DNA from 4 places in the Shinella sp. NM-101 genome. Region 1 is predicted to be linked to each of the others. Evidence: riboswitches for the same ligand, from Rfam matches in the RefSeq annotation. Region 1 holds a riboswitch; each other region holds the start of a gene.

Region 1 (7,413 bases):
GCGGCGGCGATGTTGAGCGAACCGAGGTTGCAGGAGATGTCCTTGCCCATCTTCGCATAGGAGAGGTCGTCGTTGAACTCGCTCGCCTCGCTCACCTGGAGGATCTCTGAGCAGAGATTGCTCATGGAGATGCGGCCGGCGATGGGGTTTTCCCGGTTCACCGTGTCCTCGAACATGATGTAGGGATAGCCGCTCTCGAACTGGATCTCGGCGATGACCTGGAAGAAGTCGCGCGCCTTGATCTTCTTCTTGCGGATGCGCCCGTCCTCGACCATCTCGCGGTACTTCTCGCTCACCGAGATCTCGGTGAAGGGCACGCCGTAGACGCGCTCCACGTCATGCGGCGAGAACAGGTACATGTCCTCGTTGTTCCTGGCGAGCTCGAAGGTGATGTCGGGGATGACGACGCCGAGGGAGAGCGTCTTGATGCGGATCTTCTCGTCGGCATTCTCGCGCTTGGTGTCGAGGAAGCGCATGATGTCGGGATGATGGGCGTGGAGGTAGACCGCGCCCGCCCCCTGCCGCGCGCCGAGCTGGTTGGCATAGGAGAAACTGTCCTCCAGCAGCTTCATCACGGGGATGACGCCGGACGACTGGTTCTCGATCTGCTTGATCGGCGCGCCCATCTCGCGAAGGTTCGTCAGCGACAGCGCGACGCCGCCGCCGCGCTTGGAAAGCTGCAGGGCCGAATTGATCGAGCGGCCGATGCTCTCCATGTTGTCCTCGACGCGCAGCAGGAAGCAGGAGACGAGCTCGCCGCGCTGCTTCTTGCCGGCGTTGAGGAAGGTGGGCGTCGCCGGCTGGAAGCGGCCGGAGATGATCTCGTCGACGAGCTCGCGGGCAAGCTGCTCGCTGCCGCGCGCCAGCGCCAGCGCCACCATGCAGACCCGGTCCTCGTAGCGCTCCAGGTAGCGCTTTCCGTCGAAGGTCTTCAGCGTATAGGACGTGTAGTACTTGAACGCGCCGAGAAAGGTGGGAAAGCGGAATTTCCTGTCATAGGCGTGGTCGAAGAGATCGCGCACGAAATTGAAGGAATACTGGTCCAGCACCTCCTGCTCGTAATAACCCTCGGTCACCAGGTAATCGAGCTTCTCCCTGAGGTTATGGAAGAAGACCGTGTTCTGGTTGACGTGCTGGAGGAAATATTGCTTGGCGGCCTGCCGGTCCTTGTCGAGCTGGATCTTCCCCTCGTCGTCGTAGAGGTTCAGCATCGCGTTCAGCGCGTGGTAATCCAGCGCCGTGATTTCCGGGGCCTTCGCCGGCTTGTCTGCCACGGGGTGAGGAAACGCGTGAGGCGTTTTTTCGCTCGCGTCCCGGGGCGTCGGGGTGTTCATCGTGTCCAAAATCGTTCCAGTCCCTGTCTGACGTTGTCGACGTCCTCCTTCGTGCCGAGCAGCTCGAAACGGTAGAGGAACGGCACCGCGCACTTCGCGGAAATGATGTTGCCCGCGACGGCGTATCCGGTGCCGAAATTGGTGTTGCCGGCCGCGATGACGCCGCGGATCAGGCTTCTGTTGCGCGGATTGTTGAGGAAGCGGATGACGGGCCTCGGCACCGCCCCCTTCTGGCCGCCCCCGCCATAGGTCGGCGAGACCAGCACGAAGGGGTCCTCGACCTCCGGCGACTCCTCCGCCGCATCGACCGGCAGGCGCAGGGCCTTGACCCCGAGCTTTTCGACGAAGCGGCGGGTGTTTTCCGAACGGCTGGAGAAGTAGACGAGCCCGGCCATCATGCGCCCCTCAGGCGAGCGCGCTGATCATGTCCGGCCGGAAGCCGGCCCAATGGCGCTCGCCGGCGATGACGACGGGAACCTGGCGATAGCCGAGGCCCTGCACGAGCGCGAAGGCATCGGCGTCCTCGGACACGTCGACGACTCGGTAATCGATACCCTGGCGGTCGAGCGCGCGGGTGGTCGCGGTGCACTGGACGCAGGCGGGCTTGGAATAGACGGTGATGGACATGGTTTTCCTCGTGGTCTGGGAATTGGGCATGGGAGATCGTCCGGCCATCCGCCGATGGCCGTCCGAGACGTCGGACATGAGATGGACGGCCGTGTACCGACGGCCGGGCACAGGGGCGCTGCTACTCGCGCGGATACGCTGGAAACGTGATCGACATGGACTTCACCCCGAAGCAGTTACGCGGGGCACCAGGGAAAACGACGGGCGGCATCATTCCGCACCGACCACTCGCCTGCCGGACTCCCCGCCCGTGGACGTTGATGCGCGAGGCAGGTCTCCTGGCTTGCGGGTCGCCACATCCGTCCGCCTTCCCAAGGCATTTGCGCCCCAGTGGCTCATCGAACGAATGCTCGCCGCTTACAGTTGCGGGGGCAGCTCCGGATTGTCGCGGCCATCATGGCCGCCCCGGATTCCCGTCTTAGCCTTCGATCCTCTCGAATCGAAGGAACCTCGAACACAAGATATAGTAGACGAGGTAAAAAATGCGTCAATGGCTATGGCAGGTTATCAACGGATTCATGACATTCGGCCGGCGGCGGCGCGGGCAGGCCCGCCGGTCCGCCTGCGGGCGACTTTGCGCCGGCACAAAGAGCGGCGGGCCGGAGCACGGCATGATGGCGGCGTCAAAAGGATCGTTCCATGGCGGATGCGCAGCCCGGCCACACATATCGCCGCACGGATGCGCTGCCGAATGGACAGGCTGCAGGAGGCACCATGACCGAACCGTCCCTCGCCGCTGCCGACATCGGCCGGCTGGAAGCGCTTCATAAAGACCTGCTCGATCTCTGCCTGCGCCTCGAGGAGGCGGCAGGAGAGCCCGGGATCGTCAGCGAACTGCGGGACCTCGCCGAGGCGATCCCGCCCCTCCTCAGGGCGGTTCACGACCTGGAGGAGCGCCTGCTCTTTCCCGATTTCGACCGCAATGCCGGCTCCTGCTTCGCGGCCCTGACGATCGAGCGGCTGAAGGCGGAGCACCGCTATGACAGGCTGGCCGCGGAGGAACTGTCGCTGACGCTGAAGGCGGTCGCGGAGGAGCGTTGCGCGCTCTCCCCGGATACCGTTGCCCGCATGATCGGCGGCTTCCAGGAAAGCCTGCGCCGCCATGTCTTTTCCGAGCAGGTGCTGCTGGAGGCGCTGCTCTCCGCCAAGGCGGACGTGCGCGAGGTCTTCGCCTGAGCCTTCCGCTCAGGCGTGCCCCATCGCCGCGTTCCGCCCGCGCGACACCCAGGCCGCGCCTTCCTGCTGGTGCAGGAAGCCGTTTGAGAAGGGCACGCCCGGATAGACGGATGCCAGTTCCGCGATCGCCTCCGCACCATCCATCCGGCCGTCGAGCACGGCGCGATAGAGGTTGGCCACGGCCACCATGTCGCAGTCCTGCGGCGACAGGCGGACGCGGCAAAGGCCCGCCTCGGCCAGCGGCGCGAGGTCGTCGACCAGCACGGCGCAACTGCTCGACATGGTCTGCACGCCGTTCAGCACGAGGAAGGACTGCCTGTCGAGCGTGCGCAGCGGCAGGCCGTCCGGCTCCTCGCCGCAGATGAACTGGCAATTGTCCTTCGTCAGCCCCTTGGAGCGCGCATGGGCGCAGCGGGCGGAGATGGCGAGCGGCATGCGGCCGAAGGCGAAGAGCTCGAAGGAAAAGCCGGGCATGGCGGCCAGCATCTCGCGGATCGAGGCGGCCGGCAGTTCCGGCGGCAGACAGATGTTCTGCGCCCCGCGCGCGGCAAGCATGCGCGCCGTGGCGGCATTGTAGACATTGACCAGCGGGCCGATGGAATGCGGCCTGCCCTTGAGGAGGCCGAGGGCGGAAAGGTCGTTGGCCTCGACCGGATGGACGCTGTCGCGGATGAGATCGCGGACGTGCCGGCTTTCCCGCTCCAGCGTCACCATGGCGAGCGTCGAGAGCGTCACCCTCTTTCCGGCCGCCTCCAGCCGTTCGATCACCTCGGCGACGTGCGGCTCGCTGAAATGCTGGCGCTTGGAGCAGACCGTCTCGCCGAGCGTGACATGCTCCACCGGCGCCTCGTCGGCGATGCGGAAATAGAAGTCGCGCCATTTCGGCCCGTCCCAGAGGAAATAGACCGGCCCGAGGCTGAGGGCGGGATTTGCTGTCGTCGTCATGCTCTTTCCTATCGCCAGCGCTTGTCGTAGGCGCCCGTGGTGGTGCGCTGGCCCTCGCTCATGGCGCGAAGCCTTGCAACGAGCGCCGCGCGCTCGGCCGGCGCCGCATCGAGCGCCTTCTTCAGCGAGGACACGACCTCCGCGACATAAGCCTTGCCGCGCTGGCGTCCCTCGATCTTCAGCGCCGAGACGCCGGCGGCGCGCAATGCGTCGATCTCGTCGATGACGTCGAGCGAGACCGGGTCCTCGAAGGCGTAGCCCTCGACGTCGCCGATCTCGAAGCGTCCCTTGCAGAGCGTCGGATAGCCGGAGGCCTCGCCGGGGCCGAATCGGTTGATCGTGTAGGCGCCGAGCTCGGAGACGAGGTCCGGGCCGTCCTGCCGGTAGCGCACATGGCTTGCGGGCGAGCAGACGCCGTTCATGTTGGGCGACTTGCCGGTGGCGTAGGAGGAGAGCGAGCAGCGCCCCTCCGCCATGACGCAGAGCCCGCCGAAGGCAAAGACCTCGACTTCGCAGTCGATCTGCCGCGTCAGCCGCGCGATGTCCTGCACGGTGAGGACGCGCGGCAGCACGACGCGCTTTGCGCCGAAGGCCTCGATGAGGAAGCGGATGGCGTCGGCATTGGAGGCCGAGGCCTGCACGGAAACATGCAGCCGCTGCTCAGGGTACTTTTCCGCGACATAGGCCATCAGGCCGAAATCGGCGAGGATCAGCGCATCGGCGCCGAGCGCCACCGCGTCGTCCGCCGCGCGATACCACAGCGCCTCGTCGCCCGCCCGCATGAAGGTGTTGAGCGCGACGAAGGTGAGGACGCGCTTGCTGTGGGCGAGCGCGATGGACTGGCGCAGTTCCTCGCGGCTGAAATTGAGGCCGGGGAAGTTGCGCGCGTTGGTCTCGTCGCGAAAGCCGCAATAGACGGCGTCGGCGCCCGCTTCCACCGCCTCGCGGAAGGCGGCTGGCGTGCCGGCCGGGCAGATCAGTTCCATGTCGCATCCCTTCCTTCGAGCGCCTTGCTGCGGATGTAGCGCGCCGTGCCGGCGACCAGCGGCGAGAACGGCCCGGCAAGGGCGCCGAGCTCGCGCGGCAGGTCGATGGCGCTGTCGTCGAGCGCATTGCGCAGCGCCAGCATCGCCTCCATGTCGCCGGTGACGGAAAGCTCGCGCGAGAAGAACAGCGCATCGGCATCGCACCGCCCCTCCAGGAGCCCGAGCAGCAGCACCAGCGGCCCCTCGATGCGCGCATCCGAAAGGGGCGGCTGGCCGCGCGAGACGGCCAGCGTCCGCGTCGCCGGGACGACGGTGAAATGCAACCGCAGATCGGTTGGCGAGAAGCCGTAGCGGGTCTGCCGGTAGGTATCGAGTCGCTCGAACACATCGGGATGCGCCTTGAGGACGCTGGCGAAAATGGACCGCGCCACCCGCTCCACCAGCCAGATCGGGGCCAGATCGACCGGTTTTGCGAGGAGCGGAGATAGCGATGTCATGGGCGGCCCTGCGAGATACATGTGGCGCGACCCTAGGCAGCCTTGCGCCCGGGGAGTTTGCGCGAGGTCAAAGACCGCAACATTTTTCCCCGGCAAGGAGACGGCATGAAAGCCGATGCTCCCATTCCGCGCCGTTTCGACAGCCTTCAGGATTTCGTCGCCTTGCTGGAACGGCGGGCGCGGCTGAAGCGAATCCGCGAACCGGTCTCGCTCGTTCACGAGGTGACCGAGATCCATCGCCGCGTGCTGGCCGAGGAAGGGCCGGCGCTGCTTTTCGAGCGGCCGGTCGATGCGGCGGGCAATATCCAGCCGATCCCGCTCCTTGCCAATCTCTTCGGCACGCGCGAGCGCATCGAGTGGGGGCTCGGGCTGGAGGCCGGCGGCCTGCCGCACCTGGCCGGCTTCCTTGCGGACCTGCGCGATCCGCGGCCGCCGCGCTCGCTGCGCGACGCCTGGGGAAAGCTGCCGCATCTGAAGGCCGCGCTCTCGATGAACCCGCGCGAGACGCGGCGCCCGCCCTGCCAGGAGATCGTCTGGCGCGGCGGCGACATCGATCTGGGCCGCCTCCCCATCCAGACCTGCTGGCCGGGCGAACCCGCGCCGCTCGTCACCTGGCCGCTCGTCATCACCCGCGCGCCCGACGATCCATCGGATGTCAATGTCGGCATCTACCGCATGCAGAAGCTCGGCCGCGACCGGCTGGTCATGCGCTGGCTGGCGCATCGCGGCGGGGCGCGGCACCACCGGCTCTGGCAGGCGCTCGGGCGCGACATGCCCGTCGCGGTGGTCATCGGCGCCGATCCCGCAACGATCCTGTCGGCCGTGATGCCGCTGCCCGACGGCATGAGCGAGCTTGCCTTCGCCGGCGTTCTCGGCGGCCGGCGGCAGGAAACGGCAAGCGGCCTCACCGTCCCCCTCCCCGTGCCCGCCGGCGCGGAGATCGTGCTGGAGGGCATGGTCTCGGCAAGCGAGACGGCGGACGAAGGTCCTTACGGCGACCATACCGGCTACTACAACGCCGTCGAGCCCTTCCCGGTCCTGACGCTTTCGGCGATCACCATGCGTCGGAGCCCGCTCTATCTCTCCACCTATACCGGCCGCCCGCCGGACGAGCCGTCGCGGCTCGGCGAGGCGATGAACGAGCTCTTCGTGCCGCTGGTGAAGCGGCAGTTCCCCGAGATCCGCGACCTCTGGCTGCCGCCCGAGGCCTGTTCCTACCGGGCGATGGTCGTCTCCATCGACAAGCGCTATCCCGGCCAGGCGCGGCGCATCATGATGGGCCTGTGGTCGATGCTGCCGCAATTCAACTACACCAAGCTGATCATCGCGGTGGACGGAGACATCGACGTCCGGAGCTGGCCGGACGTGATGTGGGCGCTCTCCACCCGCTTCGACGCGAGCCGCGACCTGATGGTGGTGGAGAACACGCCCATCGACTATCTCGATTTCGCCTCGCCGAAATCCGGCCTCGGCGGCAAGCTGGGGCTCGACGCGACGACCAAGATCGGCACCGAGACGGACCGCGAATGGGGCCGGGTGCTGGCGATGACGCCTGACGTGACCGCCCGCGTCGACGGCCTGTGGGCGTCCCTCGGCCTTGCCGGAGATCCGACATGAGCATCGTGCGCGTCGTCGTCGGCATATCCGGCGCGTCGGGCGCGGCGCTCGGCGTGCGCATCACGGAACGGCTGGCGGCGATGCCCGGCGTCGAGACGCACCTCGTCGTCTCGGATGCCGCGCGGCGCACGCTCGACCTCGAATGCCCGCCCGGCGCGCTGGCGCGTCTCGAAACCCTCGTCCACCGCCACCATCCGAACGGGGACATCGGCGCCTCGATCGCCAGCGGCT
Region 2 (7,413 bases), on a different contig from region 1:
TCTCGCGGCCGAACCCGATGACGGTGCGCTGGTGGCAATATGCGCAGTCGCTGACCGGAAAGCCGGTCAAGGGCATGCTGACCGGCCCGGTGACGATCCTCAACTGGTCGTTCGTTCGCGACGACATTCCGCGCAGCGAGACCTGCCGGCAGATCGCGCTCGCCATCCGCGACGAGGTGGTCGACCTTGAAAAGGCCGGCGCTAAGATGATCCAGATCGACGAGGCGGCGCTGCGCGAGGGCCTGCCGCTCCGCCACCGGGACTGGCAGCACTACCTCGGCTGGGCGGTCGAATGCTTCCGCCTGTGCGCCAGCGGTGTCGCGGACGTAACGCAGATCCACACCCACATGTGCTACTCGGAGTTCAACGACATCATCTCGGCCATCGCCGCCATGGATGCCGACGTCATCTCCATCGAGACGTCGCGCTCGAAGATGGAACTGCTCGATGCGTTCCGCGATTTCGACTATCCGAATGAGATCGGTCCCGGCGTCTACGACATCCACTCGCCGCGCGTGCCCGACGTGGGTGAGATGACCGGCCTCCTGTCGCTCGCCCGCAAGCGCCTTCACGATCGCCAGCTCTGGGTCAATCCCGATTGCGGCCTGAAGACCCGCAAGTGGGACGAGGTCCGGCCGGCGCTCGTCAACATGGTGGCCGCGGCCGGCGAACTGCGCAAGGTAGCGCAGTGAGCGCGGGCGAACAGACCTTCGCGGCGCCGGGAGAAATCCCGGCGCCGTCGAGCCGCCTGCTGGACCTCGTCTTTCCCGGCGACACCAACCACCACGGCACGCTTTTCGGCGGGGCGGGGCTCGCGCTGATGGACCGCATCGCCTTCATCGCCGCGACCCGCCATGGGCGCGTCCCCTTCGTGACGGCGTCCTGCGACCGCGTCGATTTCCAGGCGCCGGCCCGCGTCGGGGAACTGGTCGAGTTCCTGGCGCGCGTGACGCGCGTCGGACGCAAGTCCATGACGGTGGAGGTGGAGATGATCGCCGAAGGCCTCGTCAGCGGCGAACGGCGGCTGTGCACCCGCGGCAGCTTCAGCATGGTGGCCGTTCCCGAAGGCAAGGCGCCGGACTGGCATCTGCCGCCCCTTTCCGCGGCGTATGAGGAGTTGGCTCCCGGCCTGCGCGCGAGCGACATCGTCTTTGCCGACCAGGCGAACAGCTTCGGCCGCATGTTCGGCGGCGAGGCGCTTGCCGCCATGACCAAGGCGGCCTTCATCGCCGCCACGCGGCACGGCCGGAAAATCACGGTGCTCGCCGCGTCCGAGCGGGTCGATTTCCGTGCGCCGGTGGCCGTGGGATCGATCGTCGACACGGTCGCGACGGTGGTGCGCGTCGGGCGCAGCTCGATGACCGTGGCGGTCGAGCTCTGGTCGGAGGACCTGATGAGCGGAAGCCGCGCCCTGACCGCGACCGGCCGCTTCGTCATGGTCGCGGTCGATGAAAGGGACCGCCCGGTTCCGGTTGTCCGCCACGATGGCGGTCCGGCATAGGCGGGGCTTTTCGCCTGTGTCGTTACGGGCACCGCGGATGTCGCATTCCCGATGGTCCTTTTGCCCGCCGGGTGGTTTGCTGGATGCATTCAGGGTGCCATCCCGGCCTGGTCGGGATGGATAATTGGGAAACCGGTCCAAGGCCGGTGCTGCCCCCGCAACGGTAGCGGAACAAAATCTCGACGAATGCCACTGGCTCCGGCCGGGAAGGCGTCGAGAGCGTCCTTCAGGACGGTTCCGAAGCCCGGAAACCAGCCATGAATTGATGACTCGGCCGATTGCGGTGGGCGATCGGGAGGCGAACGGCGTTCCCTCTCGGGGCCGCCCCGTTCCTTCCCCTTTCCATCCTCGTCCGGAACCATTTCGCAAGCCACCCGCCGATTCGCATTTGCGACACGGCAACCGGCGCGGCGGCCACGATGAAGGACAAGCACATGGCAGATCTCTGGGACGTCTTGAAGAGCCACCTCGTGGACCAGAGGGCAGGGTGGAGCATGGGCTCCTTCGGCGCGGTCGCCGAGTTCCATCAGGACAAGGGGGAATATCTGGAAGCCGATGCCCCGGCCATGCTGGTGCGCGCCACCCCGCGGGGCGCCATCCGGCTCGATTCCGAGGTGGTCGAGCAGATCGTTCCTGTCGCCTATGAGGCCCTCAGCCCCCGGCCGCACCGCTGGAGCCATGGTATCGCGCTGTGCCTGCCGGAAAAGGATGCAGCGATGAAGCGGCGCAAGGTCCTGACCGAGCTAGGCCCGGACGGGGACGCGGTGCGCCCGGCGGACAGGCGGGCGATTCTCTTCGACGTCGGCCTCAACCTTCCGCAGTGCGATTTCTGCATTCGCACCGGCGATCCGGCGCTGCTGGCGATCCTGCGCGCCGGTGCCGGGCGCAGCCTGTTCGAGACCGGAAACCCGGCGGCCGCGGCCGTGCTGAAGGCGCATCCGCACCGCGTCGCGCTGACCCGGATCGGCCGCATCGAGGTGTTCCAGAAGATCGGCGGGCCGGATACGGGCGGCGTCTCGCCCGCGGGGCCGCACACGCATCTTCTTCCGCAACTGCTGAAATCGCGTCGCACCCATTCGGCCAACACGCCGATCCCGCGATACCACATGCCGCTCGGCTATCTTCACCCCGCCAATCCCGTCATGGACGGCATGGGGCGCGATCGGAATTTCGACATCGAGGATCATGCCCGGTTCCAGGCGCTCTTCGAGCGCTTCGCCCGCCCGGACCTGCCCATCGTGCGCAAGGCGGTGCTCGACGGGCTCGCAAGGCGCCTGGAACCGGACCAGTTCCCGACGCCGTCCGACCGCTTCAGCCGGGCCACGGTGCGCATCACGCTGCGCCAGCAATACAGGCTCGCCGAGCGGTTCGGCGGCGGCTCCTATCTCGAACTGGTCTCCAGGTGGCGCAACGCGCTCGACGGCACGGCGGATGCTGCGGCGATGGACGACGACGCGCCCGGCCACGGGGTCCTCGAAGCGGCCGAAACCGGCCTGGCGCTGGCGGCGACCGGCTGAAACCGTCGAGAGTGCCGTAAAAGAACAAGCGGCGGTCGCCCCGCCGCGTTGACACGCCGGAAACGCCGTTGATAGATAGGCGCACCACCTCGGGAAGCCAGTGAAATTCTGGAGCGGTCGCGCCACTGTAATCGCATCCTGCGAAAGCCAGACCTCGGGTGCATGAATATCGGCCCATAGCGAACGCGCATTCAGAGAGGGATCCATGTCCGACATTACCTTGAGTCACGGCACCACAGTCACACCCATTCCCGCAAGCCAGTTGTTTCCGTGGGCGCTTTTCGGCGGCCTGCTGATGCTGCTCGCCCTTTATTTCGTCAGCACGGAAGAGGGCGCCGCGCGCGTCCTGTCCGGCCTCGAAGTCCACGAATTCGTGCACGACGGCCGGCATCTGCTCGGCTTCCCCTGCCACTGAGGAACGGACATGACTGGTCATCTTTTGCTGAGAGGCATGATAGCAGGCCTCGTCGCGGGCCTTGTCGCGTTCGGTTTCGCGCGCGTCTACGGCGAGCCCCAGGTCGATCGGGCGATCGCGTTCGAAGAGCTGATGGCGGCGGCCGAGGCACCGGCGGACGGCGCGGCCGAGGAGCCGGAAGCCGTCAGCCGTGAAACCCAGGCCGGCCTCGGCCTCTTCACCGGCGTCGTCACCTACAGCGTGGCGATGGGCGGCATCTTCTCGCTCGTCTTCGCCGGTCTCTATGGCCGCGTCGGCCGACTGAGCCCCCGCGCCCTGGCGCTGGTGCTCGGCGCCGCCACCTTCGTGGCGCTCGTCGCGGTTCCGGACCTGAAGTACCCGCCGAACCCGCCCGCCGTGGGCGATCCCGAGACGATCGGCGTGCGAACCGGGCTGTTCTTCGTGACGCTCGCCGCCTCGATCTTCGCGCTGGCGCTCGCCGTCGCCTTCGCCCGCCGCCTCGGCGAGCACCTCGGCCGCTGGAACGGCGCGATCGTCGCCGGCATCGCCTATGTCGTGTTCCTGGCGATCGTCTTCCGGCTGCTTCCCGGTATCAACGAGGTACCGGAGAACTTCCCGGCGACGGCGCTCTACGATTTCCGTCTGGCGACGATCGGGCTGCAACTCACGCTCTGGACGGTTCTCTCCCTCGTCTTCGGCTATCTGGCCGAGAGGAGCCTCCGGCGCTCGGGCAACTATCGCGCGGTTCCCGCGGGAATCTGACGCGGCGAGATGGAGTGCCGCCGTCGGGCGGCATTCCCCTTGCGGCAGGAGAACCGCGTTGCGTTTGCTCTTCCTCCTCATCGGCCTTGCCCTGGCGGCCGGCCAGGCCGAGGCGCACGGCAGCCGTGCCGCATCCTACAACGCCACCGGCCTTGCCATTCCGAGCCTGTCGCACGGCGCCCTGCTGGTGCTCGACGAATACTATGGCCCCATTCTCCGTCTCGCCGACCGGGCGAGGGAATCGGACCCTGTCTTCCGCAAGCTTCGGAACTATGCCCGCATTCAGAACTATTACTGCCTGTGGGGGCTGGCTCCGCGTGCGATCGCCGATGAAGCGAGCCCCTTCAACGAATGCTCCCATGCCTATCTCTCCGCCGCGCGGATGCTGCTGCTGCATATGAGGGACATGCCGAGTGTTGAGGCCGCTGCGGGCGAGATGATCTCCACCGTCGACGTCGAGATGGTGCGCCGCGGCAGCAGCCTGATCCAGTGCGAATATTCCGCCGAGCCCTTCCATACGGGCGGGTTCGTCACGCCCCATTGGGAAAAGGTGGCGGATCACGGTCCCACCCTGGCGGCGGCCCTCTCGCCCGTTCCCGTTATGCTCGCCTTCGCGGTCCTGCGGCGGAAAAGCCGTCGTGCCGGGGCGGGGCGATGCGACAATTAGGCGAGGGGAAGGGCCTGTTCACGCTGTCGGCCGATTGATAAGAGTTGCGGCGAGAGGGTTCGATGACGAAACGGCGGCAACACGGCAGGTATGGAATGGTGGCGGTAGCCGTCGCCATCCTCATGGCGTTTCAAAGCCTTCTCGGCCCGTTCGCCATGGCGGCCGGCGCGGCTTCGCCCATGCTCGACGCCTTCGGAAACCCGCTTTGCATCGCGGGCATGGAAGGGCACGAGCCGGCCTCTGCGCCGGGCAAGGATCACGCGCTGATGCCGGAATGCTGCACGCTGGCGTGCAGCATGTCATTTGCCTTCGTCCCGACGGACAGGGCTGTCGCGATCCTCTTCACCCCGCTTGTCCAGCCGTTGCCGCGCGTGCGCGTGCGGTATGCGGACCAGATCCGGTCTGTCCTGGACGATCTTCCGGGCAATCCGCGAGCGCCGCCCGTCGCCGCCTGATTGCCGGGCCTTCGCCCGCCCCGACTTTGCATGATGGATTGAATCCGGCGCGACGATGCTCGCAGACCGGAGGAGGGAGCCAGGCAGGCCCTTCCGCGCAAGTCAGTGCCTCGTGCTGCGCACGCGGCCGGCGCCGATCCGTCATGCCGTCGACCCGGCGGCGATGCCTCGCGATCTCCCGCAAAGTTCACGACCAATTCCCGGATTTCGCCGGCAGGATGACCGGCATAGTGGAGAATGACATGTTGAAACGTACCCTTACCGCCATCGCCGTCCTCGCGCTCGGCACCTCGACTGCCTTTGCGCATGTCTCGCTGCAGTTGAAGGAGGCGCCGGTCGGCGGGAGCTACCGCGCCATCCTGCAGGTGCCGCACGGTTGCGAAGGCAAGGCCACCAATGTTCTTCGCGTGCAGGTGCCGGAAGGCGTCATCGCGGTGAAGCCGCAGCCGAAGGCCGGATGGACGCTTGAGAAGATCAAGGGCGCCTACGCCAAGTCCTACGATTATTACGGCACGCCGACCAGCGAGGGCGTGAAGGAAATCGTCTGGAGCGGCGGAAGCCTCGGCGACGACGAATACGACGAATTCGTCCTGCGCGTTTACCTGACGAAGGACCTGAAGGCCGGCGAGACGCTTTATTTCCCGGTCGTGCAGGAATGCGCAGACGGCCTTGCCGAGCGGTGGATCGAAATCCCCGCGGCCGGCCAGTCCGTGGATGACCTCGAACTGCCGGCTCCGGGCGTCAAACTGCTGGAAGCCGCCGGCGGCCATTGAGCCGTGCAGGCCGGCGCCCCTGCGGCGCCGGCCTTTTTCAAGGGTTCGGAGGTGCTCGTGCGAAAATCCAGTCTCGGCCGGTCGGGTGTTCTGGCGCTGCTTGCGGGCATTGTATGGTGTTGCCTTGCCGTCGCCGCCATGGCGCACGCCTCGCTGACGGCAGCGGTACCCTCGGACCAGTCCGTACTCGCGGGACCCCCGAAGGCCCTCTCGCTGTCGTTCAGCGAGCCGGTGTCGCCGCTGGTGCTCAAGCTCGTGCAGCCGGACGGCGACGTCGCCCCGCTGGAGAACTTCGTCCTGCGCGACCGCACCCTGGAGATCGTGCCGCCCGACCAGCTTCCGAACGGCACCTATGTGCTGACCTGGCGCGTCGTCTCCGAAGACGGGCACCCCGTTGCGGGATCGACGGTCTTTTCGATCGGGGCGCCGAGCGCGTCTGCGCCGGCGGTGGCCGGTGATGTCGACCGGTCCGTACGCGCCGCGCTCTGGCTTGCGAGGGTCGGGCTCTATGCGGGGCTTTTCTTCGGTATCGGCGGCGTCTTCGCAATCCGCTGGCTGATCCCGGGCGGCGACGGCGCGGCGCGGATCGTGGGCCCGGCCCTTGTGCTCGGCCTCGTGGCGACGGTCGTGTCGGCCGGGTTGCAGGGGCTTGACGCGCTTGGCCTGCCCATTCCGCGCCTCATCGACCAGTCGGTCTGGAAAGCCGGGCTTGCAACGAGCTTCGGTTCGACCGTCGCTGTTCTGGCATGTACGTTCCTTGCGGCAGCGTTCGCACTGAAGGCGCGCTCGATCCTTGTCGGGCGAACCGCATCAGCGGGTGCGCTCATCGCCGGCAGCCTCGCGCTGGCGCTCAGCGGCCATGCGAGCGCGGCGATGCCGCAATGGCTGATGCGGCCCGCCGTCTTCTTCCATGCCGTGACGATCGCGATCTGGATCGGGGCCCTCGTGCCGCTCGCCTATGCGCTGCGGCGTAACGCGGATGCCGGCCGCGCGGGGCTGGACCGGTTCTCGCGGCTCATTCCGCTGGCCGTCGGCGTGCTGGCCGTCGCGGGCGTGTTGCTCGCCGTCGTTCAGGTCGAGCATCCCGCAGCGCTGCTCTCCACCGCCTACGGCAACGTGCTTCTGGCAAAACTCGCCCTGCTTCTGGTCCTTTTCGTCCTTGTCGCCGTCAACCGCTGGGCGCTGACCGGGCCGGCGCATGCGGGCGCGGCGCAGGCAAGAAACCGTCTGGTGCGCGTCATCGCGATCGAGAGCATCGTCATGCTTGCGATACTCGCGACTGCGGCGACCTGGCGGTTCACGCCGCCGCCGCGCGCCCTCGCG
Region 3 (7,413 bases), on a different contig from region 1:
CCAGGTCGCCACGCTCGATTTCTACAAAGACGTCATCGCCTTTGCGAAGAAGCACGACATCATCGTGCTCTCCGACCTTGCCTATTCGGAAATCTACTTCGACGACACGCCGCCGCCGTCCGTGCTGGAAGTGCCGGGCGCGATGGACATCACCGTCGAATTCACCTCCATGTCGAAGACCTTCTCCATGCCCGGCTGGCGCATGGGCTTTGCCGTCGGCAACGAGCGCCTGATCGCCGCGCTGACCCGCGTGAAGTCCTACCTCGATTACGGCGCCTTCACGCCGATCCAGGTGGCCGCGACCCATGCGCTGAACGGCGACGGCTCGGATATCGCGGAAGTGCGCAACGTCTACAAGCGCCGCCGCGACGTGATGGTCGAGACCTTCGGCAAGGCCGGCTTCGAAGTGCCGCCGCCGGCGGCGACCATGTTCGCCTGGGCGAAGATCCCGGAAAAGTTCCGCCATCTCGGCTCGCTGGAATTCTCCAAGCTGCTCGTCGAGAAGGCGGATGTCGCCGTCGCTCCCGGCGTCGGCTTCGGGGAGCTCGGCGACGATTACGTCCGCCTCGCGCTGGTCGAGAACGAGCACCGCATCCGCCAGGCTGCGCGCAATATTAAGAAGTTCCTTTCCACGGCCGACGAGACGATGCACAACGTCATCTCGCTGAACGCCCATCGCTAATGAAATCCGCCCTCCGCGTTCAGCGGAGGGCTTTTCCAGAACTCATAGGACATGACCATGGCTGATGCCCTGAAGATCGGCATTGCGGGCTTGGGGACCGTTGGTGCCTCGCTCGCGAAGATTCTCGTCGAACGCAGGGACATGCTTGAGACGACGTGCGGCCGGCCGATCGAGATCGTCGCCGTCACCGCACGCAGCAAGGGCCGCGATCGCGGCGTCGATCTCTCCGCTGCCGAATGGTTCGACGATCCGGTCGCGCTCGCCCGCGAGGCGAAGATCGACGTCTTCGTGGAACTGATGGGCGGGGCGGGTGATCCGGCCCTTGCCGCCGTCAAGGCGGCGCTGTCGCGCGGCGTCCATGTCGTGACGGCCAACAAGGCGCTGCTCGCCGCGCACGGCGTCGAGCTTGCCGGCATCGCCGAGAAGCACGGCTCGCTCCTCAACTACGAGGCGGCGGTCGCCGGCGGCATCCCGGTCATCAAGGCGCTGCGCGAATCCCTGACGGGCAACACCATTTCCCGCGTCTACGGGATCATGAACGGCACCTGCAACTACATCCTGACCAAGATGGAGAAGGAGGGGCTTTCCTTCGAGGCATGCCTCAAGGAAGCCCAGCGTCTCGGCTATGCCGAAGCCGACCCCGCCTTCGACATCGAGGGCAACGACACGGCGCACAAGCTGTCGATCCTGACGACGCTCGCCTTCGGCACGAGGATTTCGGCCGACGACATCTATCTCGAAGGCATCACCAACATCTCCATCGACGATATCCGCGCCGCCGCCGATCTCGGCTATCGCATCAAGCTGCTCGGCGTCGCGCAGAAAACCGATACGGGCGTCGAACAGCGCGTGCATCCGACCATGGTGCCGCTCGACAGCGTCATCGCGCAGGTGGATGGCGTGACGAACGCCGTCGCCATCGAATCGGACATTCTCGGCGAGCTGCTGATGGTCGGCCCCGGCGCGGGCGGCAATGCCACGGCCTCGGCCGTGCTCGGCGACATCGCCGACATCGCCAAGAGCCGCCCCGGCGCGCAGACCGTGCCGGCGCTCGGCCGCCCGGCGGCGGCGCTCGCCCCCTACAAGCGCGCGCAGATCCGCAAGCACCACGGCGGCTACTTCATCCGTCTCTCGGTGGAGGACCGCACGGGCGTCTTCGCCAGCATCGCGCGGCACATGGCGGAGAACGGCATCTCGCTGGAATCCATCGTCCAGCGCGCGCAGTCGACGGCCGAATCGACCGATCCGAAGACGATCATTCTCGTCACTCACGCGACGATGGAGGATTCCGTCCGCAAGGCCGTCGCCTCCATCAAGAGCGAGGGCTATCTTGTCGGCGAGCCGCAGGTGATCCGCATCGAGCGGCCGAAGGCGGCCTGATTTTCGCGTCTTCGGCAAGGCGTGGTATCGGGTCGTTGATGAACCTCGCCACACCCACTGTCGTCATCCTCGGCCTTGAGCCGAGGATCCATCCTCCGGGAAGGCGGGTGGATGCTCGGGTCAGGCCAGAGCATGACGAAGGAGAGGTTGACGCGACTTTGCCTGCAGTTTGGTTGCCGGAGCCGCCATGAGCATGTTGGAAAACGCAGATCCCGTCAGCCGGGCCTTCCTCGGCGTCGAGCGCTCGGCGACCGGGCAGCGCTGGGTGGCGCGGCTCGACCAGGCGGGGGAAAACCGCGCGCTGGCGATGAGCCAGACCCATGGCCTGCCGGACCTCATCTGCCGCGTCCTGTCGGGACGCGGCGTCGCCTTCGAGAGCGCGCTGGAGTTCCTCGATCCGACGCTCCGCCGGCTGATGCCGGAACCCTACGGCCTGATGGATTGCGAGGCGGCGACGGAACGGCTGGCGCGCGCGGTCGAGCGTGGCGAGCGCGTGGCGATCTTCGGCGACTACGACGTCGACGGTGCGGCCTCCTCGGCGCTGCTCTACCGGTTCCTCGCGCATTTCGGCGTGCCGGCGGAAATCTACATTCCCGACCGCATCTTCGAGGGCTACGGCCCGAACCCGAACGCCATCGGCCAGCTTATCGACCGCGGCGCGCAACTGATCGTCACGGTCGACTGCGGCTCGACGAGCCACGAATCGCTCGCCGTCGCGCGCGAGCGCGGCATCGACGTCGTCGTCATCGACCACCACCAGGTCGGTGTGGACCTGCCGCCTGCCGTGGCGCTGGTCAATCCCAATCGCGAGGATGACCTGTCGGGGCAGGGGCATCTGTCCGCCGCCGGCGTCGTCTTCCTTGTTCTGGTGGCGCTCCAGCGGCTGCTGCGCCAGCGCGGCGACACGCGCGCGGGAAGCTTCGATCTGCTCTCCATGCTCGATCTCGTTGCGCTCTCGACGGTCTGCGACGTCGTTCCGCTGAAGGGGCTGAACCGCGCCTATGTGGTCAAGGGCCTCGTCGCCGCGCGCCATCTCGGCAATGCCGGCCTGACGGCGCTGCTCAAGCAGGCCGGCATCGGCGGGCCGGTGACGCCCTATCATCTCGGCTTCCTCGTCGGCCCGCGCATCAATGCCGGCGGACGCATCGGCGATGCCGCCCTTGGCAGCCGCCTCCTGACCATCGACGAGCCGGGCGAGGCCGAGCGAATCGCAAAGCAGCTCGACGAGCTCAACCGCGAGCGGCAGGCCATGGAAGTCGCCATGCTCGCCGAGGCCGAGGCCGAGGCGCAGGCGGAATACGGTACCGGCGAAAGCGCCGCGGTGATCCTGACGGCCCGCGAGGGCTGGCATCCCGGCGTCGTCGGCCTGCTCGCCTCGCGGCTGAAGGACCGCTTCCGCCGCCCGGCCTTCGCCATCGCCTTCGACCCCTCGGGCAAGGGCACCGGCTCCGGCCGCTCGATCAGCGGCTTCGATCTCGGCCGCATGGTGCGCGCTGCCGTGGAGGAGGGCATCCTCGTCAAGGGCGGCGGCCATGCCATGGCGGCGGGCCTGACGGTGGAGCGGAGCAATCTCGGCCGGCTGCGCAGCTTCTTCGAGGAGCGCGCGGAGCGTGCCGTGCGCGAACTGGTGGCCGTGGAGACGCTGAAGATCGACGGTGCGCTCAGCGCCAGCGGCGCAACGCTCGCGCTCGCCGACCAGCTCGAACAGGCTGGCCCCTATGGCTCCGGCCATCCGCAGCCGATCTTCGCGCTGCCGGCGCATCGCGTGCGCGACGTGCGCCCCGTCGGCGTCAATCATCTGCGCGTCAGCCTCGAAGGCCCCGACGGCGGACGGCTCGACGCCATGGCCTTCCGCGCCGCGGAAGCCGATCTCGGCCTCTTCCTGATGAAGGAGCGCGGGCAGGCGGTGCATCTGGCCGGCACGCTTTCCGCCGATAGCTGGCAGGGCAACCGGCGCATCCAGTTCCGCGTGATCGACGCCGCCAAGGCGTTCTGACCGGCTTGCCGGTCGATGACGCATTCAGGAAAACGGGTGAGGGCGGTTTCCGGCCCGGCAGGCCTGCCGCCTGACGGCGGGCCGCGGCGCAACCCCGCGATCCGGTTGCCGATTTCATCGCGCATCCGCTATTCCCGGTGCACGGGCCCGCATGAACGACAATATCCGATCGCGACATGCAAACGGTTTTCCGGATTTTCATGTGATTGATTTTATCGATTAATTATCCCGATTACGGCACCTTGCCGGCCGCCGGGCCGCTGCTGATACTGCGCTGCATCGAAAACGTTTTACGGTTGAAGAAGCATGGCGCAGGCTGCGGACGCTCTAATCGATAGTGCAAATGATGGAATCGCCCGCTTGATCGTCGAGCACCGCAAGGGGCATGGCCTTGCCCGGCCGTTCTACCAGGATCCGGAGATATACCGGCGCGATATGGAGCGGGTCTTTCGCCGCCACTGGCACTGTCTCGCCCATGAGAGCGTCATTCCAGAGGTCAATGACTTCGAGGTCTTCCGCATCGATACCGAGCAGGTGATTCTCACGCGCGCGCCGGATGGGTCGGTTCATGCGATGCTCAACGTCTGTCGCCACCGCGGCGCGGAGGTCTGCACGAAACAGAAGGGCAATGCGCGGGTCTTCGTCTGTCCGTACCATGCCTGGACCTACGGCAACGATGGCAGCCTCAAGGCGGCCCGGCTGATGCCGAAGGATTTCAGGCGCGAGGACCACGGGCTGAAGACGCTGCATGTCCGCGTCGTCGAAGGGCTCGTCTTCATCTCCTTCGCCGAAGAGCCGCTCGACTTTTCCGAGGTGGAGAACCTGCTGCACGCGACCTGCGGCCAATACGGCTGGGCGGGTGCCAGGGTCGCGCATCGCGAGACCTATCCGGTCGCCGCCAACTGGAAGCTGGCGGTGGAGAACTATGTGGAATGCTACCATTGCGGCCCCGCGCATCCGGAATATTCGCAGACCCATGCGCTGGAACAGCCATTGCACATGATCGAGGCGCTGAACGAGGCGATGGAGGCGCGCACCTGCGCGCTCGGCATCGAGGTCGGCTCCGGCAATCACTGGCAGACCTCGCGCGAGGGCCGCGAGGCGATCCATGCCTTCCGCTATGCGCTCTATGACGGCGTGCAGAGCGGCAGCGAGGACGGCAGGGCGGTCGCGCCATTGATGGGCCGATTCACCGATTTCGACGGCGGGGTCACCTCCATCCATCTTGGCGGCACGACATTCCTCGTCTGCTATCCCGACCACGGCATGATCTATCGCTTCATCCCGAAGACGGCGGAAAGCTGCGAGATGGAACTGATCTGGCTGGTCGACGGCAATGCGCAGGAGGGCAGGGACTACGATCTCGGGAAGCTCACCTGGCTCTGGAAGGTCACGACGGCGGAGGACAAGGCGATCATCGAGCACACCGCCCGCGGCGTGCAGTCGCACTATTTCGTGCCCGGCCCCATCGCGCCGATGGAGCACAACGAACTGCGCTACATCGAGTGGTATCTCGACGAGATCGGCCGCGCGTGAGAGCGGTGCTCCGCGATCAGTAAAATAAATAAAGACATAAAGATTTCTTTATATCTGTTGACAATCCCTCCGTTATGATCAGAACTGTGCCCCGTCATGGTTCCCTGGAGCGGCATTATCCGTCCCAGGGCTAAGAGGGAATCCGGTGCGTCGATCCGTCGGCAATGCCGGGGCTGCCCCCGCAACTGTAAACGGCGAGCCGCTGTCCACCGATGTCACTGAGGCCAAGGCCTTGGGAAGACGGACAGGGTGACGACCCGTGAGCCAGGAGACCTGCCAAGACGAAATAACGTCCACGGGCGGGGTGTCCCGGTGGTTGCTGCAGTTCGCCTGAAACGGCGATGCCTGCTCGCGTCCGCTTTACCCATGCCCCCTGAAACCTATGGGGTATGTCAATGTCCAAGCAAACTCTCCCGGTCGCCTCCCTCGGCTTCCCGCGCATCGGTCGCCACCGCGAGCTGAAATTCGCTCTCGAAGGCCACTGGGCCGGCAGGATCGCCGAAAGCGACCTTCTCGAAACGGCCCGCAGGCTGCGCGCCGAAAACTGGGCGCTCCAGCGCGACCAGGGCATCACGAAGATTCCCTCCAACGATTTCTCCCTCTACGACCATGTGCTCGACACGGCCGTGATGGTCGGCGCAATCCCGGCCGCCTACGGCTGGACGGGCGGCGAGGTGCCGCTGTCGATCTACTTCGCGATGGCGCGCGGCAGTCAGGGCGACGGCCGCGCCGACTGCGGCCATGCGCACCACGCGCAGGGCGTGCCGGCGCTCGAAATGACCAAGTGGTTCGACACGAACTATCACTACATGGTCCCTGAGGTCGGCGAGGATCAGGCCTTCACGCTCACCGCGCAGAAGCCGGTCGATCATTTCCTGGAGGCCAAGGCGCTCGGCATTCATACGCGCCCGGTCGTGCTCGGTCCGGTGACCTTCCTCAAGCTCTCGAAGGCCCGGCCCTCGACCTTCAAGCCGCTCGATCTCCTGGCAAGGCTGCTGCCGGTCTACGAGGAGCTCTTCCGCCGGCTGGAGGCCGCCGGCGCCGACTGGGTGCAGGTCGACGAACCCGTCCTGGCGCTCGACCTGACGGAAGGCGAGCGCCATGCCTTCAAGCTCGCCTATGAGGCGCTTGCCAGGTCCGCGCCGGGCCTGAAGGTGATGCTGGCGACCTATTTCGGCGCGCTGGCCGACAATCTGGAAGCGGTCGCCGCGCTCCCCGTCGCCGGTCTCCACGTCGATCTGGTGCGAGCGCCGGAGCAACTCGAACCCGTCGCAAAGGCGATGGGGGCCGATCGGGTCCTGTCGCTCGGCGTCATCGACGGGCGCAACATCTGGAAGGCGGACCTTGCGGCGATCCTTGGCCGGCTGGCGCCGGTCGTTTCCGCGCGCGCCGCGGGTGCGGTCGAGGTTGCCGCCTCATGCCCGCTGCTGCATGTGCCGATCGACCTCGAACTGGAAACGGCGCTCGATGCGGACCTCAAGTCCTGGCTTTCCTTTGCCACGCAGAAGCTGGGCGAGCTTTCGGCGATCGGCAGGGGGCTCGCCGAAGGGGAGGACGCGGTGAGGCAGGCTGTCGATGGTGCATCGAGGGCCATCGCCGCCCGCGCCGCCTCGCTGAAGGTGACCGACCCGCTCGTCCAGGGCCGCATCGCCGGCATCGACGAGGGCATGAAGGCGCGCGGCAGCGCATTCGAAACGCGCCGCAAGGTCCAGGCGGCGGCGATCCGGCTGCCGCTCTTCCCGACGACGACGATCGGCTCCTTCCCGCAGACGGGCGACGTCCGCAAGGCCCGTTCCGCCCATGCCAAGGGCGCGCTCAG
Region 4 (7,413 bases), on a different contig from region 1:
TCGAGCCCGGCCGCCGGCTCGTCGGCCAGCAGCAGCGGCGCATCCTGGGCGAGCGCGCGCGCGATCAGCACCCTTGCCTTTTCGCCGCCGGAAAGTTCTGTCGCCGGGCGGGCGCGAAACCCGTCGACCTCCATGCGCCGCATGGCACGTTCGACAAGGTCCAGGTCCGCCTTGCCCGGCCGGGAGAAGGCCGGCCGGTGGGCATGGCGGCCGAGCGCCACGATCATCTCGACCGGAACGGGCCAGGCGATGTCGCGCTCCTGCGGCAGGTAGGCGGCATGGCGGGCGCGTTCGCGCGCACCCATCGCCGCGACGGCGCGGCCGTCGATCCCGACGTCGCCGCGATGCGGCGTGAAGCCGAGGATCGTCCGCAGCAGCGTCGATTTTCCCGCCCCGTTCGGCCCGATCAGGCCGACGAACTCTCCGGCGGCCAGATCGAATGAGATGTCCTTCAGGATTTGCCTGCCGCCCAGCGAGGCGCCGAGGGCCTTTACCGACAGCAGCGTCACAGCATCTGCCTCCGCGTCTTGTAGACCAGCCACAGGAAGAAGGGTGCGCCGACGAGGGCCGTCAGCACGCCGAGCTTGAGGTCGCGTTCGGGTGCGATGATGCGCACGAGCGTGTCGGCCGCCAGAAGCACGCAGGCCCCGCCGAGCGCGCTCGCCGGCAGGAGCCGCGCCGGGCGCGCGCCGACCAGCGGGCGAAGCATGTGCGGCACCACCAGCCCGACGAAGCCGATGACGCCCGCCACCGCGGTCGCCGCGCCGACGCTGGCGGCGGTGCCGAAGACCGCGAGAAACTGCACCCGCCGCATGTCGACGCCCATGCTGGCCGCCGCATCGCCGCCCAGCGTCAGCGCGTCGAGCGCCCGGCCGAGGCTCGCCAGCATCACCCAGCCCGCGACCATGAACGGACCGGCCAGCCACACATGGGTCATCGAGCGGTCGGAGAGCGAGCCCAGCATCCAGAACATGATTTCCAGCGCCGCGAAGGGATTGGGCGACAGGTTGAGCGCAAGCGCGGTCAGGGCGCTCGCCAGGCTCGAGACGGCGATGCCGGCGAGAATGACCGTAAGCGCGCCGCCGCTGAGGCCGACCATCGCCTGCACCACCAGCACGGCGGCGACCGCGCCCGCCAGCGCCGCAAGGGGCAGGCCGAGCGGGAACAGGGCGGAAAAGCCGGTATAGATGGCCAGCACCGCGCCCAGCGAGGCCGATGCGCTCACCCCGAGAAGCGCCGGCTCGGCCAGCGGGTTGCGCAGCCAGCCTTGCAGCGCCGCGCCCGACAGGCCGAGCGTGGCGCCGATCATCAGCCCCAGCAGCGCGCGCGGCAGCCGGATTTCCTGCATGACGAGGGCAATCGTATCGCCCTTGTCGGAAAGGAGCGCCCTGAGGCTGTCGCCGAAGGCGACCGCCGCCGGCCCGACCGTCAGCGACAGCAGGAAGAGAAGGAAGGTGAGAAATCCGAGCCCGGCGATCACCAGCCGGAAACGCGCCGTATCGCTCATGGCGTTTCGCTCCGTTCGCCGAGCGCTGCGCGCTGCAGCATGCGCGATGCCTCCAGCGTGAAGGGCGCGCCGCAGATCGTGTACTTGTCCGGAATGGCGATCGCCCGGTCGGAAAGTGCCCTGAAGGCGGGATGCGAGAAATTCGCCTTGGCCAGCGCCGGTGCGCTGTACTGGCTGTCGCCTTCCAGGATGATGTCGGGATTGGCGGAGATCAGCAGTTCCAGCGGCAGGCGCGTCATGCCCTTGAAGCCGAGCGTATCGCCGAGATTGACAAGGCCCGCGGCCTGCACGATCGCATCGGCCAGCGTGCCCGAACCCGACGTGTAGCTGTTGGCGTAGTAGATGGCGACGGTCTTGGCGGGCGGATGACGCGCGGCAAGGTCGGCAAGGCCCTTGTCCAGTTCCGCCACCAGCTCGCCGGCCCGCTGCTCGCGATGGAGCAGGCGGCCCATGCGCGTGAGGTTCTCGCGCACGTCGTCGAAGGACGCGGCGGGCGTGAACTGCTCGACCCTGAAGCCAAGCTCGCGAAGCAGGACGACCGTCGCCTTCGCGGTGTAGGTGCCGGCAAGCACGAGATCGGGCTGCATGAGGAAGATCTCCTCGGCCTGGCCGCTGTTGGGCCGGTATTGCGCGGCTTCCTCCACCATCACGGACGTTCCTTCCTCGCCGGCGAGGAAGGACACCGACCTGAGCTGTCCGGGCGCCGCCATCAGCATGGCGAGCTGATCGGTGCACAGGTTGATGGAGACGACCCGCTGCGGCGGCGGGTCGGCAGCGGCCGCAGCGGGGACAAAGGCAGGCATGAGCGCTGCGGTGGCCGCCATTGCGATCCTGCGGCATCGTGCGGAAGCAGCGGTCATGATGACAAGGCCTTTCAGAACGATCGGGTAAAGCTGAAATCGACGGACCGGCCCGGCGCCCTGTAGCCCTGCTTGGTCTGATACTGCTCGTCGAGGATGTTTGCCACCGAAAGCTTGAGGCGCGACTGTTCGTCGAGCGCATAGAGCGCCGTGAAGTCGGCCGTGATGTAGTGCGGAAGCCTGATGGTGTTGGCGGCATCCGCATAGCGCTCACCGCCATAGATGACGGCTGCCGACAGTTCGAGATCCTCCACGGGCGTGTAGGTGAGCCCCGCCATGCCCTTGAAGCGGTCGCCATAGGCGACATACCTGCCGTGGCTGCCCGGGCTCTTGTTCAGCGGTTCGCGGATGTCGAGGCCGAGATTGCCGCTCCACGCCTCGCTGAACCGGTGCGTCAGGGTGGCCTCGAAACCGGTTACCTGCACCTTTTCCACATTGTCCGGGTGCCAGGCGCCGAGGGGGTCGGCGGGATCGACCGGCGCCCAGTTGATCTGGTCTTCCACGCGCATGTGATAGACCGCCATGTCGAGGCCCGTATCGGCCGTGGCCTGCCACTTCAATCCCATCTCGTAGGAACGCGACGTTTCCGGCCGGAGGTCGGGATTGCCCGAGAGGTAGGGGTCCGGATAATAGAGGTCGTTGAAGGTCGGCGCGCGAAAGCCGGTGGCGTAGGATGCGCGCGCCACCAGGTCCGGCGTCAGTTCGTAGCTCGCGCCGATATTGTAGGTGGTGGCGCCGCCGAACTGTTCGTTGTGGTCGAAGCGCAGGCCGCTGTCGAACGTAAGGCCCCGATACTCGAACGAATACTGGCCGAAGACGGCGGCCAGGTCGCGCTTCGTCGCCGCGTAGGCGACGCCCGAGATGGACGAACTGTCGACCGAATCGCGATAGGCTTCGACCCCGCCCGCCAGAATGTGCTTCGCCTCGTCCGTCTCGAACGTCCTTTGCGTGGAGGCGAGGACGCCGTAGCGCAGCGTGTCGAAATCGTCGCCCCTGGTGGCCCGACCGAAATTCGAGGCATTGTCGAGCGCGCCCATCACTTCGACGGTCGACGACCAGCTATCGGAATGGTCGATGCGCGCGCCGATGCGGCCGGAAGCGTTGGCCGTGTCCGCCTCGTTCGCCGGCTGGCGGTCATACTGGTTGCGGCCGCGCGCATAGAGCCCGTCGGCATAGATACGCCCCCAATCGAAGTCCTTCGACAGCGAGGCGTTGAACGAGCCCAGCCGGAAACCGTCCTTGTCGGGTTCGTGTCCAAAGGTGGCGGGCAGGGTGAAATCGTAGCCCTCGGTGCCCAGCATCTGCGCGCCGAAGGCATAATCGATCCCATCGGCGCTCCGGCCCTGCACATTGCCCGAAACGTAGCCGCCCCACGGATGCAGCACGCCGACGATGGCCGTGCCGCAGCTTGTGCGGCCATCGGCACAGACGCCGCCCTGCCGGGTGACGATGTTGATGATGCCGCCGATGGCGTCGGCGCCGTATTGCGCGGAATGGCCGCCCTTGGCGATCTCGATGCGCTCGATCGAGGCAAGCGGGATCGCGGAGAGGTTGACGGTGCCGGCGGTCGCCGAACCGGCGCGCACGCCATTGACGAGGACCAGCGTCTGCGCCGCCGTGGCACCGCGCAGCGAGACGCTCGAATCGGCGCCCATGCCGCCGTTCGAGGTCACGGTGACGCCGGGATAGCTTCTGAGCAGGGATGCCAGGTCGGACGCGGCGGACCGCCGGATCTCTTCCTCGCTTACGACCGTCACGGAGGACGTCGAGCGCGCCAGGCTCGATTCGCGGCGCAGCGGCGTGGTGACCACGATGGCTTCGAGCTGCGTGGCCCCGCCTTCATCGGCGCCCGCTTCCTGGGCCATGCCCGTGCCGGCCATCCCCGTGAACGCCAATGCCAGCGCGCTCGTCGTCAAAAGGACCGTCTTCAAATCAACCCCCAGGCACATTCGGGCGCATCGCTGCGCCCCGGTTCGCTATAAACCGCGGTCCGACTGGCAAAGCTGAGGAGCAAGGAAAACTCCGACCGGCCCGTCCCGCACACGGCAACACATCGTGTCACCGCCACGGACGTCCGCGCCGGGGCACCCCTCGTGCCTGGCATGGGTGACTGGAAAGGGCAGGTCTCCTGACTTCCGTTTCTTCGTCTCTCTTCCGCCTTCCCGGCTGCGCAGGACGCATCCCAGTGGCAATTGGAAGAAGACTCGACGGTTACAGTTGCGGGGGCAGTCCCGGCTTCAGCCTCAAACCGGCTTCACCGTGTTCCCTTTTAATCCGCCTTGCGGCGGAGCCGTTTCCAGCGCGGACCCTAATCGTTGGGGGACAAGACCGTCAATCGATAAAAGCCGGGCGCGACGATACTCCGGATCGGTGTTTGTCGAAGCGCAAAGAGCGGCTCCATCCGTGCCGGTTTTGCGTGGCCGGCCGAGCGGATTTCGCCTCAGGCGATCCGATCCCCGCAGACAGGCCAAGCCTTCGTGCGGGCGCGCTGCTCGAACGGAACATTGGCGGGCCGGGATCGTTGACTGTCCTGAACCCGGAGTCCGACCAATGCCAGCGCTCGTACGCTACATGCTGAGTCGCCTCTGCATCGGCTTCGCGCTCGGCGCCGCAAGCACGGTGGCCGTCCTGCTGCTCGAACCGTCTGCATTCGGCGCGGCCCTCGGCCCCCTGGAAATCCTGCTCGTGATCTACAGCATCGGCGCCGCCTTCGCCCTCGGCTATCTCGCGACCGCGCTCGCCTGGGAGAAAACGGAGCGGTAACAATCGACGCCTCTGCCGGCAGCACGGTCCTTTCGGCGGTCATCGCAAAGGGCTGGAACTGTATTCAAGTCGACAGGCCCGCCACCCTGCCTCGCAGATCCTGGCAGTCCGCGCGATCGTTCGCGGAAGACGAACGGAAGGGGTGCGTCCGGCTGTCATGGCGGATGCCTTCGCTCGTTCATCGGGAGCGGCCGAACGCCGTGATCCCGGTGCAACGCCGAGTGATGGCGGGGTGACTGCTGTCGCCGCCCTGCCCGGATCAAAAGGCGTGCTCGTTCGTCCCGGCATGTGCGGGGCAGGCGAGTACACATTCTTTCCAGGCGCCGGCAATCTCGGCACGCCAAGAGACATGCGCCGGATGATCGAAGATCCGGCGCATGTCCGGCCAGGCCGCCGAAGGCGGGAGTGCGGGCCGTTTTCAGGCGCGCGCCATCCCGCCCTGCTAGGGCAGCCTTGTCGATTCGATGTCAGAGACTTTGACGGCCGTCAGATCGAGCGAACGTTTTCCGCCTTCGACTTGCCCGTCTTGCGGTCCTGGCCGATGTCGTAGCTCACCTTCGCGCCGTCGCGCAGCGGGCCGCCGGATTCGACCGCCGAGACATGGACGAAGACGTCCGATCCGCCGTTGTCGGGCGTGATGAAGCCGAACCCCTTGTCCTGATTAAAAAACTTTACTGTACCCGTTGCCATGTCGTCCTCGTGAGCTTCGCGCCGGCGGCGCCATCACCTTAGCTTATTCGTCATCTGCCGTTCCCGCAACAGGTGACCGTGCATGCGGAACAACCATCGCACAGACGGGTTCTTCATCCCGACTTCGGCAAGCGCCGACATCGTTCCAGGAGAGGTACACGTCATGACGGACATCCGGGCCAAGGGGTTCGACAGCCCCGCTCAACTGCGCGAGCATCTGGCCGAAATCGAGGACGAGAGCCCGGCGGAGGGGCCGGGCGAGACGAAAACGCCTTCCGCCGTCCAGCAGGTCGCGGACCTTCGCCGGGAGGTCGCCGATCTACGCGCCCGGCTGGCGACGATCCGCAGGCAGGCGGAAGGGATGGATGCGCCGCCCTCCCGGGGCGAGCTGCACCCCTGGCTCAGGATCGCCGCGACGGCCGCGACGACCTATCTCCTCGGGCGGCTCGTGCAACGTCTTCGCCTCGGCGCGCCGGGCGCGGCCGCCGTGCCGATGATCGCCTCGCAGCTCGACCGAAGGATCTGGTAGGCGGAACAGTGGGGGGCCGGAGGGAGCGAGGCCGACAAGCCCGACCTGCGAGAAGGAAGCGCCTCCCGATCATCTGCGAAGCGGGCGCATGGCGTTGGTCGGCAGGCGATCGAGCCGCCCGGCAAGCAAAAGTTGCGGCAGGACCTTTCAACCGCTGGGCGCCGGGACCACATCAGGAGAATGAACAGGTCCAGCATACCCATCGAGCATCTGGCGCGCCTCCGGCGGATCCGCGGCTTGGCGCGGCTGATGGACACGGCGCTGCGCATTCCCGGCACGCGCGTGTCGTTCGGCGCGGACTCCGTGCTCGGCCTTGTCCCGGGCATCGGCGATTTCGCGGCCGCGGCCGTCAGCCTCGTCATCGTCAACGAGGCCCGGCGGCTCGGGGTGCCGAACGACAAGCTCATGAGGATGCTGGTCAATATCGGCTTCGATACGGTCGCGGGAAGCGTGCCGGTGCTGGGCGACGTCTTCGACGTCTATTTCAAGTCCAACCGCCGCAACCTCCAGCTTGTGCTGGATCATTTCGGTCTCGACCACGCCGACCTCGACCGCTAGGCGCCGACGGTGGTTCGCGACCCCGGAAGAATTGCGCGAAAAGCGGCGGACAAGCCTGGTCCTTCAACTGTCGGCCGGCGGTGCGATCTCGATCATGACCGGCGCGTGGTCGCTGGTGTGATCCCAGCTCCTGGGCGCGCGGCGAACGCCGGCGGAGCGCAGCCGCGGCGCGATGGCGGGGCTGAGCAGGAAATGATCGATCCGCAGGCCCGCATCGCGCTCGAAGGAATTGCGCCAATATTTCCAGAATGTGTAGATCCGCTCGTCGGGATGGAGACGGCGGATCGCATCCGTCCAGCCTTGCGCGAGGAGATCGGCATAGGCCTTGCGAACCTCGGGGCGAAACAGCGCGTCGTCTCGCCAGCGCTCGGGCGCATGGACGTCGATGTCGGTCGGCATGACGTTGTAGTCGCCGGCCAGCAGAACGGGAACATCGAGCTCGATCAGTTCCGCCGCATAGGCGAGAAGGCGCTGGAACCAGCGCAGCTTGTAATCGAACTTCGGGC

What was found. A riboswitch is a leader RNA that binds a small molecule or an ion and turns the genes downstream of it on or off. The one in region 1 is predicted to bind cobalamin.
Region 2: linked by a shared signal. The riboswitch ahead of L0976_RS18735 (hypothetical protein) and the one ahead of nrdH (glutaredoxin-like protein NrdH) in region 1 are both predicted to bind cobalamin.
Region 3: linked by a shared signal. The riboswitch ahead of metE (5-methyltetrahydropteroyltriglutamate--homocysteine S-methyltransferase) and the one ahead of nrdH (glutaredoxin-like protein NrdH) in region 1 are both predicted to bind cobalamin.
Region 4: linked by a shared signal. The riboswitch ahead of L0976_RS09915 (TonB-dependent siderophore receptor) and the one ahead of nrdH (glutaredoxin-like protein NrdH) in region 1 are both predicted to bind cobalamin.

What each region holds. Positions count from the first base shown of each region.
Region 1 is NZ_JACBFT010000007.1:44,621-52,033, forward strand. Features, by position in the region: gene nrdE (class 1b ribonucleoside-diphosphate reductase subunit alpha) at 1-1,334, opposite strand, end outside; gene nrdI (class Ib ribonucleoside-diphosphate reductase assembly flavoprotein NrdI) at 1,331-1,729, opposite strand; gene nrdH (glutaredoxin-like protein NrdH) at 1,740-1,961, opposite strand; cobalamin riboswitch at 2,212-2,429, opposite strand; gene L0976_RS14705 (hemerythrin domain-containing protein) at 2,676-3,137, shown strand; gene L0976_RS14710 (U32 family peptidase) at 3,147-4,082, opposite strand; gene L0976_RS14715 (peptidase U32 family protein) at 4,091-5,068, opposite strand; gene L0976_RS14720 (SCP2 domain-containing protein) at 5,059-5,565, opposite strand; gene L0976_RS14725 (UbiD family decarboxylase) at 5,671-7,182, shown strand; gene L0976_RS14730 (UbiX family flavin prenyltransferase) at 7,179-7,413, shown strand, end outside.
Region 2 is NZ_JACBFT010000010.1:71,825-79,237, reverse strand. Features, by position in the region: gene metE (5-methyltetrahydropteroyltriglutamate--homocysteine S-methyltransferase) at 1-692, shown strand, start outside; gene L0976_RS18740 (acyl-CoA thioesterase) at 689-1,501, shown strand; cobalamin riboswitch at 1,577-1,776, shown strand; gene L0976_RS18735 (hypothetical protein) at 1,936-3,018, shown strand; cobalamin riboswitch at 3,110-3,172, shown strand; gene L0976_RS18730 (CbtB-domain containing protein) at 3,224-3,433, shown strand; gene L0976_RS18725 (CbtA family protein) at 3,443-4,195, shown strand; gene L0976_RS18720 (hypothetical protein) at 4,254-4,862, shown strand; gene L0976_RS18715 (hypothetical protein) at 4,958-5,317, shown strand; gene L0976_RS18710 (YcnI family protein) at 5,560-6,090, shown strand; gene L0976_RS18705 (copper resistance protein CopC) at 6,148-7,413, shown strand, end outside.
Region 3 is NZ_JACBFT010000010.1:79,456-86,868, reverse strand. Features, by position in the region: gene L0976_RS18765 (LL-diaminopimelate aminotransferase) at 1-682, shown strand, start outside; gene L0976_RS18760 (homoserine dehydrogenase) at 740-2,062, shown strand; gene recJ (single-stranded-DNA-specific exonuclease RecJ) at 2,250-4,058, shown strand; gene L0976_RS18750 (aromatic ring-hydroxylating dioxygenase subunit alpha) at 4,365-5,594, shown strand; cobalamin riboswitch at 5,675-5,890, shown strand; gene metE (5-methyltetrahydropteroyltriglutamate--homocysteine S-methyltransferase) at 5,990-7,413, shown strand, end outside.
Region 4 is NZ_JACBFT010000004.1:108,909-116,321, forward strand. Features, by position in the region: gene L0976_RS09900 (ABC transporter ATP-binding protein) at 1-509, opposite strand, end outside; gene L0976_RS09905 (iron ABC transporter permease) at 506-1,507, opposite strand; gene L0976_RS09910 (ABC transporter substrate-binding protein) at 1,504-2,367, opposite strand; gene L0976_RS09915 (TonB-dependent siderophore receptor) at 2,382-4,316, opposite strand; cobalamin riboswitch at 4,468-4,677, opposite strand; gene L0976_RS09920 (hypothetical protein) at 4,918-5,130, shown strand; gene L0976_RS09925 (cold-shock protein) at 5,617-5,820, opposite strand; gene L0976_RS09930 (hypothetical protein) at 5,984-6,349, shown strand; gene L0976_RS09935 (DUF4112 domain-containing protein) at 6,530-6,907, shown strand; gene xth (exodeoxyribonuclease III) at 6,971-7,413, opposite strand, start outside.